3 regions of the Arthrobacter sp. Hb9-2 genome follow, and region 3 is predicted to be linked to each of the others. Evidence: riboswitches for the same ligand, from Rfam matches in the RefSeq annotation. Region 3 holds a riboswitch; each other region holds the start of a gene.
The links. A riboswitch is a leader RNA that binds a small molecule or an ion and turns the genes downstream of it on or off. The one in region 3 is predicted to bind cyclic di-AMP.
Positions count from the first base shown of each region.

Region 1: it holds a riboswitch for cyclic di-AMP, as region 3 does, so the genes downstream of both, AC5RV1_RS11140 (NlpC/P60 family protein) here and AC5RV1_RS00180 (LysM peptidoglycan-binding domain-containing protein) in region 3, are expected to answer to the same signal.
Region 2: it holds a riboswitch for cyclic di-AMP, as region 3 does, so the genes downstream of both, AC5RV1_RS12370 (M23 family metallopeptidase) here and AC5RV1_RS00180 (LysM peptidoglycan-binding domain-containing protein) in region 3, are expected to answer to the same signal.

Region 1 covers NZ_JBNHGJ010000016.1:91,479-97,019, forward strand. The annotation lists gene AC5RV1_RS11130 (ABC transporter ATP-binding protein) at 1-358, shown strand, start outside; gene AC5RV1_RS11135 (AMP-binding protein) at 397-2,982, shown strand; cyclic di-AMP (ydaO/yuaA leader) riboswitch at 3,082-3,273, shown strand; gene AC5RV1_RS11140 (NlpC/P60 family protein) at 3,277-4,062, shown strand; gene AC5RV1_RS11145 (dihydrofolate reductase family protein) at 4,266-4,829, opposite strand; partial or broken gene AC5RV1_RS11150 (MmyB family transcriptional regulator) at 4,914-5,198, opposite strand; partial or broken gene AC5RV1_RS11155 (DUF3618 domain-containing protein) at 5,202-5,541, opposite strand, start outside.
Region 2 covers NZ_JBNHGJ010000019.1:82,335-87,875, forward strand. The annotation lists gene AC5RV1_RS12360 (NlpC/P60 family protein) at 1-753, opposite strand, end outside; gene AC5RV1_RS12365 (C40 family peptidase) at 920-1,603, opposite strand; cyclic di-AMP (ydaO/yuaA leader) riboswitch at 1,674-1,856, opposite strand; gene AC5RV1_RS12370 (M23 family metallopeptidase) at 1,985-2,806, opposite strand; cyclic di-AMP (ydaO/yuaA leader) riboswitch at 2,817-3,028, opposite strand; gene AC5RV1_RS12375 (iron-dependent transcriptional repressor DtxR) at 3,175-3,870, opposite strand; gene serC (phosphoserine transaminase) at 4,149-5,279, shown strand.
Region 3 covers NZ_JBNHGJ010000001.1:37,684-43,224, reverse strand. The annotation lists gene AC5RV1_RS00205 (glucose 1-dehydrogenase) at 1-536, shown strand, start outside; gene AC5RV1_RS00200 (DUF1810 domain-containing protein) at 606-1,049, opposite strand; gene AC5RV1_RS00195 (DNA alkylation repair protein) at 1,033-1,599, opposite strand; gene AC5RV1_RS00190 (TraR/DksA family transcriptional regulator) at 1,596-1,955, opposite strand; gene AC5RV1_RS00185 (dienelactone hydrolase family protein) at 2,102-3,076, opposite strand; cyclic di-AMP (ydaO/yuaA leader) riboswitch at 3,381-3,544, shown strand; gene AC5RV1_RS00180 (LysM peptidoglycan-binding domain-containing protein) at 3,548-4,420, shown strand; gene AC5RV1_RS00175 (protein adenylyltransferase SelO) at 4,591-5,541, opposite strand, start outside.

The DNA of each region.
Region 1 (5,541 bases), on a different contig from region 3:
GACCTGCGAGATCGGCGTCGTTTCAACTGTCCCAGGCTGGGCCAACAGCGAAGCGGACGTAGATGTGGTGCTGCGGCCGCACGAGGTGGCGCTGCACCCGGACCCCGACTCTCCGGCGCGGGTGTCCGCGGTGGAGTACCACGGCGCCTTCGTCCTCCATTACGTGCGGCTGGCCTCGGGACGCACCGTGCGCTCCTGGCAGCCCCACACCGTTCGCCATCCGGTTGGAACAGCGGTAGCGGTGTCCGTAGCGGCAGGCACCACGCCCACGCTGCTGCTGGGCGACCATGCCATCACATCCCCACCCCCGGGCAGCACATTGAAGCAGCGCTCGCCCGAGCCAGTCCAGCTAAGTTAGGCCAGTTCCATGTCCCTACATACCGCCCCGGTGTCGCGTTGACCGCGCAGCCAGACCTCGCCCGGGCCGCCTTCACCGACCTCGCCCGCCACGGCGACCGCCCGGCGGTGCTCACCGCGGATGGCGTCCTGTCCTACGGGGAGCTTGCCGCCCGCGTGGACGACGCCGCCACCCGCCTGGGAACAGCACGGCGCCTGGTGGTGCTGGCAGCGCAGAACGACCTGGACTCGCTGGTGGCGTACCTCGCCGCGCTGTCGGCTGGCCATGTCCTGTTGCTGGCCCCGGCCGACAAGCCCGAGGCCCTCGCGTCCCTCATGGACGCTTACGACCCTGACGTACTGCTGCGCTCCGGCGACGGGCACGGGGTGCCCGTGCTCGAGGAGCGGCGCGCCGGCTCCCGGCATGAGCTGCATCCTGAACTGGCCCTGCTGCTCAGCACCTCGGGTTCCACGGGTTCGCCGAAACTGGTGCGGCTTTCGCATACCAACCTCACAGCCAACGCCGAAGCCATCGCCGAGTACCTGGGCATTGGGCCGGACGACAAGGCCGCCACCACGCTGCCCCTGCATTACTGCTACGGCCTGTCCGTTGTTAACAGTCACCTGGTCCGCGGGGCAGGGCTGGTCCTCACGGACCTCTCAGTGGTGGATCCCTGCTTTTGGGATCTCTTCCGGGAACGGCAGGCCACCTCCTTCGCGGCGGTTCCCTACACCTTCGACCTCCTGGAGCGGGTGGGCTTCGCCGATGCGGACCTGCCCAACCTGCGCTACGTCACCCAGGCCGGCGGACGGCTGGCACCGGAGAAGGTGCGCGCCTGGGCGGAAACCGGGCAGCGCCGCGGCTGGGACCTCTTCGTGATGTATGGAGCAACGGAAGCCACCGCCCGGATGGCCTATCTGCCACCTGACCTGGCCGCCGACCATGCTGAAACCATCGGCGTCCCCGTACCGGGCGGATCCTTCCGCATTGAACCGGTGGAGGACCTGGCAGACGGGGAACTGGTCTACAGCGGCCCCAACGTCATGCTCGGTTACGCCGACCACCCCGGGGACCTGGCACTCGGCCGGGAAGTCCGCGAACTGCGCACCGGTGACCTCGCCCGCCAGCACCCGAACGGCCTGTACGAGGTGGTGGGACGGCGCAGCCGGTTCGTGAAAATTGTCGGCCTGCGCGTGGACCTCGGCCAGGTGGAGCGGATCTTCGCCGACATGGGAATCACCGCAGCCGCCGCCGGCACCGACGACCGCCTTGTGGTCGCCGTCGAAGGCGGGCACGACGGCGGTTTGCTCGCCAAGACCCTGGCCGGCACGCTGGGGCTGCCGCGCACCGCCGTCGTGATCCATGCCGTGGAAGCCCTCCCGCGCCTGACCACCGGCAAGGTGGACTACCCGGCCGTCCTGGGACTTGCCGCTCCAGCGCCCTCTGCTGCGGGTGCCGTCGGTACCGCCCGCGCCGCAACCGCCAAGCCGGCACCGGAGGGCCCAACCCCCGCCGGCAACCCCGACGACATCCGAAGCATTTTCGCCGAGGCCCTGGAATGCCCCGTTGTGGGAGACGACGACACGTTCGTCTCCCTTGACGGCGACTCGCTGTCCTACGTGGCGGTCTCGGTTCAGCTGGAGCGTGTCCTGGGACAGCTTCCTTCCGACTGGCACCTTTTGCCGGTGCGGGAATTGGAGCGCCGCCGGAAGCCCAGGCGGCGGAGCCCCTTTTCCTTCCTGGAAACCTCGATTGTGCTCCGGGCCGTCGCCATCGTGTGCATTGTGGCCACGCACGTGGAGCTGATCATGTTCCAGACCGCCCACCTGCTCTTCGTGGTGGCCGGCTACAACTTCGCACGCTTCCAGTTGGCGGACCAGCGGCTCCCGCGGCTGCGCCGCCAGCTCCGCGGTGTGGCCCGGATAGTTCTGCCCTCCACCGCTTTTATCGCCGTGGCCTACGTGCTCACGGACCGCTACAGCGTTGCCAACATCTTCCTGTTGAACGCCATAGTTGGGCCCGAGCAAGTAACCACGCAGTGGCATTTCTGGTTTGTGGAACTGCTGGTGTACATCCTGTTGGCCGTGGCAGCGCTTATGGCCGTGCCCTGGATTGACCGGGTGGAGCGCCGTGCGCCGTTCGCTTTCGCCCTGGGGCTGGTGGCCATCGCGCTGCTGAGCCGGTACGACATCGTGGATCCTGGCCTTCCCAAGCCGCCGCCCGTGTTCTGGCTCTTCGCGCTCGGCTGGGCGCTCGCCCGGGCCCGCACACACTTCCACAGGATTACTGTCTCGGTCATCACCCTGATGACGCTGCCGGGGTTCTTCGGCAGCACCGTCCGCGATGTCACCGTCGCTGCAGGCATTCTGCTGCTGGTGTGGGTGCCAGCCCTGCCGGTGCCGGCCGTCCTGCGCCGGGTCATCGGCTGGCTGGCCGCGGCGTCCCTGTATATCTACCTCACCCACTGGCTGGTCTACCCGCTGCTGCTTCCCATCAACCCGGTCCTTGCGGTTGCCGGGTCCCTCGTGCTGGGGATGGGCTACTGGGCACTCTGCAGGTGGTTGCCCACTACGGCAGCCTTCAAATGGGCGGGGCGATGCTTCACATCGTTGCTACGCCCCGTTGAACGGGAACGATTGACGTAAGTCCCAGCGCGAAGTGCGTTATGCAAATGTGACAAATGGGGCTGTTGTGACATAGGGTCTGAAGCCGTGCCCGTTTCTCCGAATGCGGCACTCCTGAGCAGACTTGCCTAACTCTGCCGCTGCCCGGGATCCGTTCGCAAAATCGTCCGGCAGAGACGGGGAACCCAATAACGGCCTGCTTCCGGCAGGCCTTGGGGTGAAGCCGTGCCTGGTGCCTTTCGTGCATCACCACGGCCGGGTGTCTCCCATCCGAATCCGACAGCTAACCTCGCAGGCAGTGGGAGAGGCCCTTTCATGCCCAATGGCAAAGCTCACGGCCGCCGCCGCGCGGTCCCCGTCCAGACCAGCCCCCTGGCGGTCCTGTCCAAATCCTTCGCCGGCCACGCCGGCGGTGTAGGCCGTCAGGCCGCCGTCATTGCAGCCGCTTCCGGCCTCGTCCTGACCAGCGGCATCGCCGCCCAGGCAGCAGACGCCCCAACCCAGCGCGAAGCCGAGCCGGCATCGAACCTGGAAGTCGCCAGCCAGGTACAAACCCCGCTCAGCGCAGACGCCACAGTGCAGATCTCCTTCGAGCGTCCCGCCGTCAAGACCACGCCTGCCCCCGTCGTCGAAGCACCCAAACCAGTCGTCGTCGAGGCCCCCAAAGCTGCCGCTCCTGCCGCTTCTGCCGCCGTCAAGACGCAGGCCGTTGCGCCGGCCAAGGCCCAGGTAACCGTCACGCCCGCCGCTCCCGCTCCGGCTCCTGCCCCGGCAGCGGGAGGCGTAAATGCCACCATGGTGTCCTCCGCTTACGCCCAGATCGGCATGATTCAGGACTGCACACGACTGGTCGAAAATGCCCTGAATGCTGCAGGGATCCCTGTCGGTGACCTTGGTCCGATGCAGTTCATGAACTACGGCACCGTCGTCACTGATCCCCAGCCCGGTGACATGGTTGTCCAGTCCGGCCACGTGGGCATCTACGTCGGCAACGGCCAGGTCCTCAGCTCCGGCCTGAACGGCAAGAACGAAACCGCCGTCCACCCCCTGACCTGGATGACCTCCAAGGGCGCCGTCACCTTCGTCCGCGCAGGCAAATAGAAACTACTGAAGGCCGGTGAGTCAATGCCTTGGGGGCATTAACTCACCGGCCTTCAGCATGCCCTCTGCACATTGGAGCACTGCCATTTCCGCCGGATCGCGTGGTTATGTTGCCCCATGCCTTCCCGACCTTCGGCCGCGGACTGAGTTCCGCCGCGCAGGCGAAGCAACCAAGACGCCGCCTGCTGCTCCCGCAACTCGACTCAGCGCCTGGTCTCATACCTGGTCAGGACCACACCGTCGGGAAACTTCCGGGTCTCCACCAGGTTGAGGTTCACCCAGTTGTCCAAGGCTGTGAAGAACGGCGTGCCGCCGCCCACCAGGACCGGATGGGTGACCATCATGTATTCGTCGATCAGCCCGGCCCGCATGGCCGCCGCGGCGAGTGTGGCACCGCCGATGTCCATGAAGCCGCCGTCATCCGCTTTGAGCCGGGTGATCTCGGTGACCGCGTCGCCGGTGGCCAGGCGGGTGTTCCAGTCGACCGTGCTGGGCGTCGAGGAGAACACCATTTTCGGCATGGCCCGCCAGCGGCGGGCAAACTCGATGTGCGCCGGCGTGGCGCCGGGCTGCTGGTCGGCCGTCGGCCAGTGGGAGCTCATCGTCTCCCACAGTTTGCGCCCGTACAGCGCCAGGCCCGTCGCCCCCACCCGGTCGGACCACCACTGGAACAATTCGTCGCTCGGGACGCTCCAGCCGAGGTCGTCGCCGGGCGCGGCGATGTAGCCGTCCACGCTCACGTTCATGCCAAAGGTCAGGTTGCGCATGGCGACAGTCTCCCGCGCGCCGGTATTCCTTGTACAGACCAGCACGGAGCGGTACGGATCGCAGCATCAATTTCCGCGGAGGTGGAGGTCGAGGTCGCCGACGATGGGATGGTGGACGCTTTTGATGCCGGTGCGGTGTTCCCGGACGTCGTGGGCTCCCCAGAGTTTCCGAAAGAGGTCGCTGCGGGTTGAGAGTTCACCGACAAGATCGCTGAACGCGCTCCAACCTGCCGTGGGAGAACGCCACGACGAGGCCAACATGGCCTCCATCGAGCGCTGATCCCCAGCGGTGTGGTGCCCCCCGGGGGACGCGCCAAGGAAGCGGAAAGGCCGGCCCCTGCGGGAGCCGGCCTTTCCATTCCTAAACAACTTTTAGGTGTTTTGGACGTTGGTTTTGGCGTCGGTGGCGCGGTCTTTGACGTCGGTGACGGCTCCTTGGCCTTCGGCTTTGACGTTTTGGGCGGCGTCGGTGGCGGTGGCTTTGACGTTGTCCATGGCTTGCTGGGCTGGTTCCTTCAGGTCCTGGACCATGTCCTTGGCGGCGTCGGTGACCTGGGTGGCGAGGGGCTCGGCGGCGGTTTTGAGCTGCTGGGCTGCTTCGCGTTCCTTTTGGCTGGCCGGGATCAGGGACGAGACGAGCATTCCGGCGCCGAAGGCGATCAGGCCGGCGGCCAGGGGGTTGCCCTGGGTTTTGGCTTTGACCTGGTCCGGT
Region 2 (5,541 bases), on a different contig from region 3:
CGGGCCGGAACCAACGTTGGCGCTGAAGACTACGGTCTGGTTGCCGTTGTAGCCGCCGTGCACTGCCTGGCCGTTACCGGCGTAGACAGCTATGTGGGCCATGCCGGAGCCACCATTTGCGTAGTAAATCAGGTCGCCCGGCTGGGCTTCAGCAGCGCTCACGGTGCGGCCCAAGGAGAGGTAGCCTGCAGGCCAGTCGTGGAAGTTGATGCCCACGGCAGCCAGCGAGTTGGTCACCAGCATGGTGCAGTCCTGCATAACGCCGAGCTGGGCGTAGGCGGCGGACAGGATAGCTGCACCCTTGCCGCTTGCCGAGGCAGGAGCGGCGGGGGCTGCTGCAGCCGGAGCTGTAGCGGTCACCTTCGCAACAGCGGCGGTCCTTGCGGCCGGAGCAGGAGCCGGAGCGGCTTCCTGGACCTCCACCTCGGGCTCCGGAGCTTCCATAACGGGAGCCGGCGTGGTGGTCACAGCAGGCTTCTCGAAGGAGATGGCAATGGTGGACGCAGCGGAGATCGGAGCCTCAACCGTTGATTCGACTTCCAGCGTGGAGGCCGGAGCTGAGTCACGCTGGACGTTGGCGTCAGCAGCGTTCGCCGCGAGGCCGCTGGTCAGGACCAGGCCGGAAGCGGCTGCGATAACGGCTGCCTGGCGTCCTACACCGCCGGCGTTGTCGCCGACAGCCTTGGCAATGATGGCGAGCGAGTTGGTCTTGGTGGCCTCGGCGCGGTGCCGTGCGGTTGCACGAGTAGTCATCAGTTCTCTCTTTCGTTTCCTTCAAAGCCGCATGTGGGCAGCCAAAGGTGTTTGGACGCGCCGGCATCTTGGGGGTACGCCGGCACGTCCCGAACGGGGATGTGTGGTGATTTAGCGAAGAGCTGTTTGGGCAAAGAAAAAGCCCTTGGACCGTGGGGTCGAAGAACTAGTTCATAGTGAAGAATGCTGAGGAGCCGGTAGCAGCTACCGAGTGCAGCAGCGTTCCCTGGGAGGGGTTCAGGGCACTGATCATCATGCCGTTGCCGACGTAGATGCCGACGTGCGCGCCGCCGTTCTGCATAACCAGGTCACCCGGCTGCGGCGTGGAGGTGGGCTTCATTGCGTTCCACGCGTTGACGCGGGGGATGCTGATGCCGGCCTGGGCGTAGACCCACTGGGTGAAGCCTGAGCAGTCCCAGCCGTTGGGGGTGGTGCCGCCCCAAACGTACGGACGGCCGATGCCGGTGTAGGCGAGGCCTGCAATTCCGGAAGTGGACGCGGAGGCAATTGTCTCCACGGCCTTGTCCGCAACGGAGCCGGCCGACGCGGTGGAAGCGGTGGTCACTCCCTGCTCATCGTCTGAGTCCGTGGACTGCGCAACTACCCGCTCAACAACGGGTGCCGGGGTGGTCTTGACCACGGGGCGCTCGAAGGAGACGGTAGCCGTGGGCGCCGCCGTGACAGCGAGGGCACTTTGTGCCGATCCGGATTCCGTGGAAGCGGAGACACCAGCGGTGGTGTCCGCTGCATTGGCCGGCAGGCCCATGGTCAGGATGAGGCCCGAGGCAGCTGCGATGACTGCAGCCTGGCGACCTACTGTCCCGGCATTGGCACTAACGGCCTTGGACACGGAGTCCAGGGGGTTGGTACGAACCGGTTGCGCACGGTGGCGCGCAGAATTATGGCGTGAAGACACGAAGGTAGCCTCTCCCAATGCCTACGAGGTGAGCTGTCGGATTCGGATGGGAGTCACCCGGCCGCGCGGCTTCCTGGGAAGCTTTTGCGACTTAACCCCAAGGCCTTCAAAAAGCTGAAGGCCAAAATTGGTTCCCCCGCCCCTGCCAGACGATGAAATGCGAACGGACCTTGAGCGGTGGCAGAGTTAGGCAATCCGCACAAGAGCGTCAACTTCGGAAAAGTTGACGCGAGTTAGACGGTACAGCAGTTTTGGAAGAATGTCACATTCAGGTCACGGCATGTCAACACCAAGTGATAGCTCACCGTCATTTGACTAAAGCCAACCGGTCGGGTCAACAACTTCGCCGTTGACCTGGACCTCAAAGTGGAGGTGGCACCCGGTGGAAGCCCCCGTGGTCCCGCTGAGGGCCACGACGTCCCCGCGGGACACCGTCTGCCCTTCCTTGACGCTGAAGGACGACAAGTGGTTGTAAGTGGTTTCCAGGCCGTTGCCGTGATCCACTACGACGCGGTTGCCGCCGCCGTACTGGTGCCAGCCGGCGAAGGTGACCGTTCCAGTGGCTGCGGCGAGAACAGAGGTGCCGCACTGGGCTACGTAGTCCTGTCCGCGGTGGAAGTCGCCGGAGCCTCCGGTGATCGGACTGACCCGGTAGCCGAACGGCGACGCAGTGGTCAAAGCAGCGAGCGGGGCGCCAAGACTTCCTGCGGAAGCGGCGCGGGTGATGGCACCGGCAGACTGGGCACTGAGCAGCTGCTTCAGTTTGCCGTCCGGGTCTGCCTGGGTAACCACAGCAGAGCGGCTGAAGTCTATCTGGGCACCTGCTTCCGCGGAAACCTGCGGCTGGGGCACAACAGCGGACGCGGCGACAGGAGTGGATCCCGAGGCATCCGTGGCCATCACGGGACTGGTGGCCGGCACGGTCACGGTGAGCACCAGCCCGGTGGCGGCCAGGGCGATGCCGGCCTTTTGGCCGATGCCGCTGGCAGCGGCGAATTCAGTAATTTGGCGGAAGGGACCCCGACGGCGGCGCGCATCACGGTGCGGATCGCGGGGGCGTTCCGAGGTGATGACTTCGACAACACGCGGTGTCGAAGCAGGGACCGCCGCGCGGCGGCGTCCCCTGGAATTCTGCATGGTCAAGAAGGGTTCCTCTCTGGAAAGCCTGCGAAGTTAGCTGTCGGATTCGGGTCAGAGAGTTCAAAGACCCGGTCCGCCGTAAGCAAGCTTCGGCACAGAGATATCCCCGGAGGAATCCTTCACTGGAAGAGGCTTGCTGCTGACGGACTTCACCCCAAGGCAGTCCCCCGCTGCCGCTTGTGGTTCCCCCGCCTCTGCCAGTTACGACTCGTGCTCCTGATCCGCTGGCAGAGCTCGGCTCCAGATCAGGTAACGCTTTAATATCAACGCTTGGTTCAACTATAGATGCTTAAGCCCGAAAGTAACAATTCCGTTATCTTTGCGTAACGCAGTTCACACGGAGTATGGCGTCCGCTCTTTGCCTTTCAGCGGATCGCCACGAACACATGGGCGGCAACTTCCGGAGGCAGCTCCAAGGCACCTTCGATACCCGGAACCCGGACCGAGATGTAGTCACCCACCCGTTCCAGCGACACAGCCGCACCCGGCCGGATACCGCCTTCATCAAGCTGGGAGAGCAGTTCAGGCTCTACCTGGATGGGCTCGGCGAGCCGGCTGATGGTCACCACCGAGGCAGGACCGTACGACTTCATCGCCTCCAAAAGGCTAATGGCGCCATCCGCAAAACCCAGGGTCGGCACGCCGCCCAGGGCAGCAAGGCCGGGGATCGGGTTCCCATAAGGGGACTCAGTGGGATGGTTCAGCAGCTCATAGATGCGCCGTTCCACCCGCTCGCTCATAACATGCTCCCAGCGGCAGGCTTCGTCGTGGACGTAGGCCCAGTCCAAACCGATCACATCGGCGAGAAGACGTTCAGCCAGGCGGTGCTTGCGCATTACTTCGGTGGCACGCTTCCGGCCCGTCTCGGTGAGCTCCAGGTGGCGGTCGCCGGAGACAACCACCAGGCCGTCCCGTTCCATGCGCCCGATGGTTTGGGAGACGGTAGGCCCGGAGTGGCGCAGCCGCTCGGCGATCCTGGCGCGAAGGGCAACGATGTTCTCTTCCTCGAGCTCCAGAATGGTCCGAAGGTACATCTCCGTAGTATCGATCAGATCCGTCATCCAGCTCAGCTCCTCGAGCACAGTACCTAGCGTTGTCCCACCGTATCGCCTTCACCGCGACGTAGTCCGTGGAAAAGCTTAGCCTATTTTGACTTTGTCCGAATAGTTCACCGGGGCGCGGGCGGGGCGTCTCATTGGCTGGACTATGACGGTTCCGGTTCCCGCCTATTGTGCCGTTCAGGCAGAATAAGGGAGGCCCTGGTTGCAGCCGTCACCGGCTGCCGGCCACCAACACCCGTCCGGACCAAAGCCATGTCCAGCCCGAAATTGGAGCACCCGTGAGCGAAACCAGCATCACTATTCCCGCCGACCTCCTGCCCAAGGACGGACGGTTCGGCGCCGGGCCTTCCAAGGTCAGGCAGGAGCAGATTGATGCGCTGTCCGCCGCCTCGAAGAACATCCTTGGCACCTCCCACCGGCAGGCCCCGGTCAAGAACCTTGTTGGCTCCGTCCGCGAGGGTCTCAGCCAGTTCTTCCGTGCCCCGGAGGGCTACGAAGTGGTCCTGGGCGTTGGTGGCTCCACGGCTTTCTGGGATGTGGCCAGCTTCGGCCTCGTTGAAAACAAGGCCCAGCACCTGTCCTTCGGCGAGTTCGGCTCCAAATTTGCCGCAGCCACCAACAAAGCGCCCTTCCTGGACTCCTCGTCAATCATCAAGTCTGAGCCGGGCACGCACCCTTCAGCCAAGGCCGAAGCCGGGGTGGACGTCTACGCGTGGCCGCAAAACGAGACCAGCACGGGCGTTGCTGCCCCGGTCCAGCGTGTTGCCGGCGCAGACGAAGGAGCCCTGGTACTGGTGGACGCCACCTCTGCCGCGGGCGGGCTGGACGTGGACGTAGCGGAAAGTGACGTTTACTACTTTGCGCCGCAGAAGAACTTTGCGTCCGACGGCGGCCTCTGGCTCGGACTGTTCTCCCCCGCCGCACTCGAACGTGCAGGGCGGATCAAGGCAGGCGGCCGCTGGATACCTGATTTCCTTGACCTGCAGACGGCCATCGACAACTCACGCCTGAACCAGACCTACAACACTCCCTCACTGTCCACGCTGGTAACGCTGGACGCCCAGGTGCAGTGGCTGAACTCCAATGGCGGCCTTGACTTCGCTTCTTCGCGCACGGCAGACTCTGCCGGCCGCATTTACAGCTGGGCAGAGGCCTCGGAGTTCGCGACCCCCTTCGTCACGAACCCGGAGGAGCGCTCAAACGTTATTGCAACCATCGACTTCGATGAGTCCGTGGATGCCGCAGCGGTCGCCAAAGTGCTGCGCGCCAACGGGATCGTGGATACCGAGCCGTACCGCAAGCTCGGCCGCAACCAGCTGCGTATTGCAACGTTCGTGGCCATCGAACCGGCGGATGTTTCCGCCCTGCTGGCCAGCATTGATTTCGTGGTGGGCGAACTGCGCAAGTGACCGAAACTGCGAAGGTCATCCGGCTGACGTAACGCTCCAGCCCCAACGCACGACGGCGCCGCCCGGGTTCTGCCCGATCGGCGCCGTTTGCGCGTCTTAACTCAGTTTTCCGTGCCCGGGCGCGGTATTCCGCGCTTAATCCGTCCCGGCGTCGTGGCCTGAGGGTTGTTCCCGCACGTGCGCGGCTTCATCAACCCGAACTTGGTCATTCCGGGCTATAGCGTTCAGGGCTTCATTGTCCACGGCTTCATTGTCCAGGGCT
Region 3 (5,541 bases):
AAGTGGTTGATACCGCAGTGGCCGTGCTGGGCGGGGTGGACATCCTGGTGAACAACGCCGGCAAGCAGGTGGCGCAGGAGGAGCTGACCGCCATCACGGACGAGCAGTTCGACCACACCCTTAAAACTAATGTGTACGCGATGTTCTGGCTGACCAAGGCTGCCCTCCCACACATGCCGGCAGGATCGACCATCATCAACACCACGTCCATCCAGGCCTACAACCCGTCCCCCACGCTGCTGGACTACGCCACCACCAAGGGCAGCATCAATAACTTCACCAAGGGGCTGGCCCAGCAGCTCGCGCCGAAGGGCATCCGCGTCAACGCCGTAGCGCCAGGGCCCATCTGGACGCCGCTGCAGGTAAGCAGCGGCCAGCCCAAGGAGGAACTGCCGGAGTTCGGCCAGTCCACCCCCCTGGGCCGGGCGGGCCAGCCGGCAGAGCTCGCCCCGGCGTATGTTTTCCTGGCATCGCCGGAGTCCAGCTACGTCATCGGGGAAACGCTGAACGTCAACGGCGGCAGCCCCTCGCCGTAGCGTTGAGTTACACCACGTGAGCCCGACGGCGGTACCTTGCGCAATTGCGCAGGGCGCCGCTGTTGGCCCTTAATGTTCGCCCTTGCCCGCCAGCAGCTCGTCGGTAGCGCCATCGGGCTGCCCATCGAAGAACTGGGCCAGGACTGTTTTGAAGACGGTTTCCCCGGGAGCTGCGCGGAGGAACAGCGTCATGGACGACTGCAGCTTCCGCGCGTCGATGCCGCCCAGGATGTCCTCCGCCGGGCGGCCTTTGTGGTTGGTGACCGCAAGGGCGCAGTCGAGAAGCCGGGGGCCCAGCACGGGATGGTCCAGGTACTCCCGGGCTTCGGCAAGGGAGCTGATGGCGTACCGCTGCGACATTTCACTCTGGCCCAGGCCGGCGATCTGCGGAAAGATAAACCACATCCAGTGGCCGGATTTCCTGCCCAGCTGCAGTTCGGCCAGGGCCTGGTCATAGGTCCCGCCGCCATCCTGCGCGGCAACAAATCGGTCCAGGTTATAGGGATCGTTCATGGGTGTCTCCTTGTGATGGGGCTTCGTGGGCAGGTTGCTGTGCGAGGTAGGCGGCGGCGCTGCGCAGCCGGCTGTCAGAGTCCGTCCGCCATCGGGCGAGGACAACATGTGTGCGTTGCCGGTCGCGCCCGCCGAGCCGCGCCAGGAAGGGCGCCACGACGTCGGCCAGCAGGGGTTCGGTCAGTTCGCTCGTGCCGGCAGAGCGCAGGAAGCCCTCAATCCGCGTCAGGTCCGAATGGCGCAGGAGTGACTCCCTGGATTGGAGCAGCACAACGGCGGCGAGCCGGCGCTCGAAGACTGCCCTGGAGCCGGGCTTGGGCTGACCCCACAGGGCGGATGCCAGCTGTACCACGGCGTCGTGATCGAAGTCCTTGTACTTTCGCAGGGCGTCGCGGATGGTCCCCCGGACAGCACCCACAGAGGAGCCGTAGGAGGCCAGCTGCCCGCCGAGCCGGCCCTCGACGTCGTCCGCACGGTACCAGGCACCCTCGTTCTGCAGCGTGCGGTCAATGAAGGCGGCAACAACAGTCACGTCCACGCCGCTGCTCATTGACTGCGGCCTGCCGATGCGTGCCGGATGCAGAACGGGGTCCACGGCCGTGCCTCCAGCCTGCCTTCGGCGATGGCGTCCCCGCAGACCGCGCAGGTCCCATAGGTGCCGGCGGCGATCCTGGCCAGGGCCGCCTCCACCTCGCCGAGCCCAATGCTGCTCTGCTTCAGCAGGGCGGACGCCTGGGACAGTTCGAAGGCGATGGTGGAGCCCTCCGGATCATGCTCGTCGTCCACGTTGGAGTCCTGGCGTGCTGAATTTGCGGAGGCGATGTCCGCGCGGAGGGCCGGCAGGAGGGCCGCCTTCCGCTCCCGTTCCTCCTCGAGCAGGAGACGGAACCGTTCGTAGTCGGGCATGGGAAAAGCCTACGCGGGGTCAGGACCAGTTCCTCGCCACCGGTGGTTCCAGGCGGCGCACGGCGAGCCGTCTTTGACGGCCAGCATTTTTCGTTATGGAGCGGAGAAACATCCGCCTTCCGCACGCCAGGCGCGCATGCCGCGCCCTAGAGGTGCTCGCCGAACCACGCGAGGGTATCGTTCCACGCCGCCGTAGCCTGGGCTTCGTTGTAGCGGTCGCCGGTGTCGTTATGGAAGGCATGGTCAACGCCGGGGTAGACAGTGAGCTGATGGACAACATCAGTGGCTGCGAGCGCATCCTTGAGAGCAGGCATCGCGCCCGTGATGCGCTGGTCAAGTTCGGCATAAACGCCGAAAACGGCGGCCCTGATGTCCGGCACTTTGGCCAGGTCAGGGGCCGGCCCATAAAACGCCGAGGTGGCTTTTAACCCGTCCAGCTCGGTGGCCGCCTGCCATGTAATGCCGCCGCCGAAGCAGTAGCCGGTCATGGCGATACGGCCGCCGTCCACGAAGTCCTGGGCTTTGAGATACTCCAGTGCTGCTGCGAAGTCGGCAACGTGGCGCGGGGCGCCGGCTTGGGTGAGGGCACCGGGAACTGCGTCGCGGTCCATGTTTGCAGTCCCGCCCTCCCGGCTGAGCAGGTCAAGGGCAAGGGCCGCGTAGCCCGCTTTCGCGAAGCGGCGGGCCACATCTTCGATATGGGGTGTCAGGCCGCGGTTTTCATGGCAGATCAGCACGGCAGGGCTGCGCCCTTCCCGCTCCGGCCTGGCCTGGTAGGCGCTGATTGAGGTTCCGCCGGACGAAAACTGTACGGTCGCCGTCGTCATCCCTGGCGCACCCTCCGGAACGGAAAGCGGGCTCTTTGCCCCGGGCACAGCACCGGAACCGGCAGTGCCGGCGGCCGAAGATGTTGAAGGCTCCGGGGTGGGCATGGGGTCGGTGCTCCGCGGTACCTCACTGGGCGTACAGCCCACCAGCAGCATCGCCGCCGCTGCTGCTGCCATGCTGCCGGTGATGAAGGCAACCCGCCGGGTGAAGGTCCGCTGACTCAGCGCGCCGGCACGGTAGTCGTCAAAAAATTCCTCGATCAGGTATTTCTCATACTTGCCTAGCTGGGTCACTGTGCCTCCTCGCCGGTGCCGAACATCCTCCTCCGTCCGGTACCTCCGGGCAAGGTTCGCGGCCACTTTTCGAGATCCTTTATCAGTTTGTGACAAAGAACACGGCCAGATGTGCGGCGCGCCTATTTCGGGTGGTCAGCCGGATGCGGCAAATGAGTCTATTCGATTGCTAAATACGATAGGAACACCTCGTATGTTACCCAAATGTGACAATCGGTGCGGAATCAGGTTATGGTCTTCAGGTGTCCCTCTCAGACGGGACATTCCCGTCAGTATGCCGAGCCCTGCCACTGACCCGGGATTCAATCGTTTCCAGCTGGCAGGGACGGGGGAACCAAGTTTCCGCGGCCTCCTACGAGGCCTTGGGGTTAAGTCGATAGCGCCTCCGTTCCGTGCGGAGTCGCTGCCGGCCGGGTATCTCCAACCCGAACCCGACAGCTCACCCCGCAGGCATGGGAGAGGCGATCAACCGTGTCAAAAAATTCCACCACCGCCCGTCACCGCGCGACTCCGGCCCGCTCCATCGCGCTCGAGGGCTTGGCTGTCTCAGCCAAGTCGCTTGGCCGCCCGGCGCTCGCCGTAGCCGCAGCTTCCGGCATTGCCTTCGGTGTAGGCGCCCCGGCCCACGCAGGCGTTACCGGTCCGGACACCACTGAGACCACCAACACCCAGGCTTATGCAGCACCTGCTGCTGCAGTGGCTGCCCCCGCAGCCACAGCTGCAGCCAACGTGCACACCGTCGTCTCCGGCGACACCCTGGGCGCCATCTCGGCCGCCAACGGTGTAGCCCTGAATGACGTTCTGTCCGCCAACGGCCTGTCGATCGACACGATCATCTTCCCCGGCGACCAGATCCAGATCCCCGGTGCCGGTGCCGTTGCAGCTGCTCCAGCTCCCGCCAAGGCTGCTGCTCCGGCTCCCGTCAAGGCTGCTGTTGCTGCCGCTCCCGCTAACACCGGAATGAACCTGTCCTACGCTTCCACGACGCCTGCTCCGGCTCCGGCAGCACCCGCTCCGGCACCGGCAGCCGCCGGCACCGGCACCGGCGCAGCCATCCTGGCGGCCGCGTACGGCCAGCTGGGCGTCCAGCAGGACTGCACCGCCATGGTGGAGAAGGCTCTCCGCTCCGTGGGCAAGGGCGTTGGCGACCTCGCCCCGGGCCAGTTCTACCAGTACGGCTCCACTGTGGGCACCCCCGCTCCCGGTGACCTGGTGATCACCGCCGGCCACGTGGGCGTCTTCGCCGGCAACGGCCAGGTTGTCAGCGGCGGCGTGGACGGTTTCAAGACCGAGGTCCACTCCATCAGCTGGCTCAGCGGCGCTTCCTTCGTCCGCGTAGCGTAGTCACACCACCCGAACAGGGGCGGCAGACGGGATTGTTCCCGGCTGCCGCCCCTGTTTTGTTGTCCGGGCCTGTTGTTGCCAGGCCCTGTTTTGTTGTCCGGCCCTCCAGGCAGCCGGCCCCGCAGGTGCCTTGGCTGCTTAGACTGTGGCTGCTTCAGTGCCGTGCGTGCTCAGGTGCCGCAGAAGGTCTGGTAGCTGCCGAAGTCCTCCGGCGCTCCCTCGGTGTAGCGTTCGAGCCCCGGCCGCTCGTGGAAGGGGTCACGGACCACGTCGAGGAGTTGGTTGAAAGGACCAAGGTCACCCTCCGTTGCTGCGGCGAGCGCTTCCTCCACCAGGTGATTACGCGGTATGTAGGCGGGGTTGACCCGGTCCATCATGCCGGCGTCGGGTTGCAGGGCACGCCACCGCGCCGCCCACGCGTCGAAGGCAGCCAGGTCAAGGACCATTCCCCTGGCCGGGCGGTCATTTCCCCTTGCCGCGTGGGCCAGGTTCCGGAAAAAGGACGTGTAGTCGATTGGTCCGTCCCTCAAGAGTGCCACCAGCCCGTCCACCACCTCAGAGGCTTCTTCAGCCTCAGGCGTTCCCGCTGGGGCTTCCGCCACACCGAGTTTGGTTTTCATGCCGGAGAACCATGCGTCACTGTATTGGCGGCGGAACTTGCCGAGTGCCTCGACGGCAGGGGCCACGGCCTCTTCCTGGTCCTCGTTGAAGAGCGGCAGCATGGCCTCGGCGAGTCGGGCCAGGTTCCATTCGGCAATGACCGGCTGGTTGGCGTACGCATAACGCCCGCCGACGTCAATGGAGCTGTAGACCGCGGCAGGATTAAAGGCGTCCATGAAAGCGCAGGGCCCGTAGTCGATGGTTTCTCCGGAGATGGTCATGTTGTCCGTGTTCATCACGCCGTGGACGAATCCCACCAGCATCCACTGCGCCACCAGCGATGCCTGGGCGGCCACCACCCGTTCGAAGAGCTCGAGGTAGGGGTTTTCTGCTTTGGCGGCATCAGGGTAGTGCCGGCTGATGGCATGGTCGGCCAGGCGGCGCAGGAGGTCCAGGTTTTCGGTGGCCCTTGCGTACTGGAAGCTGCCCACGCGCAGGTGGCTGCTGGCTACCCTTGTCAG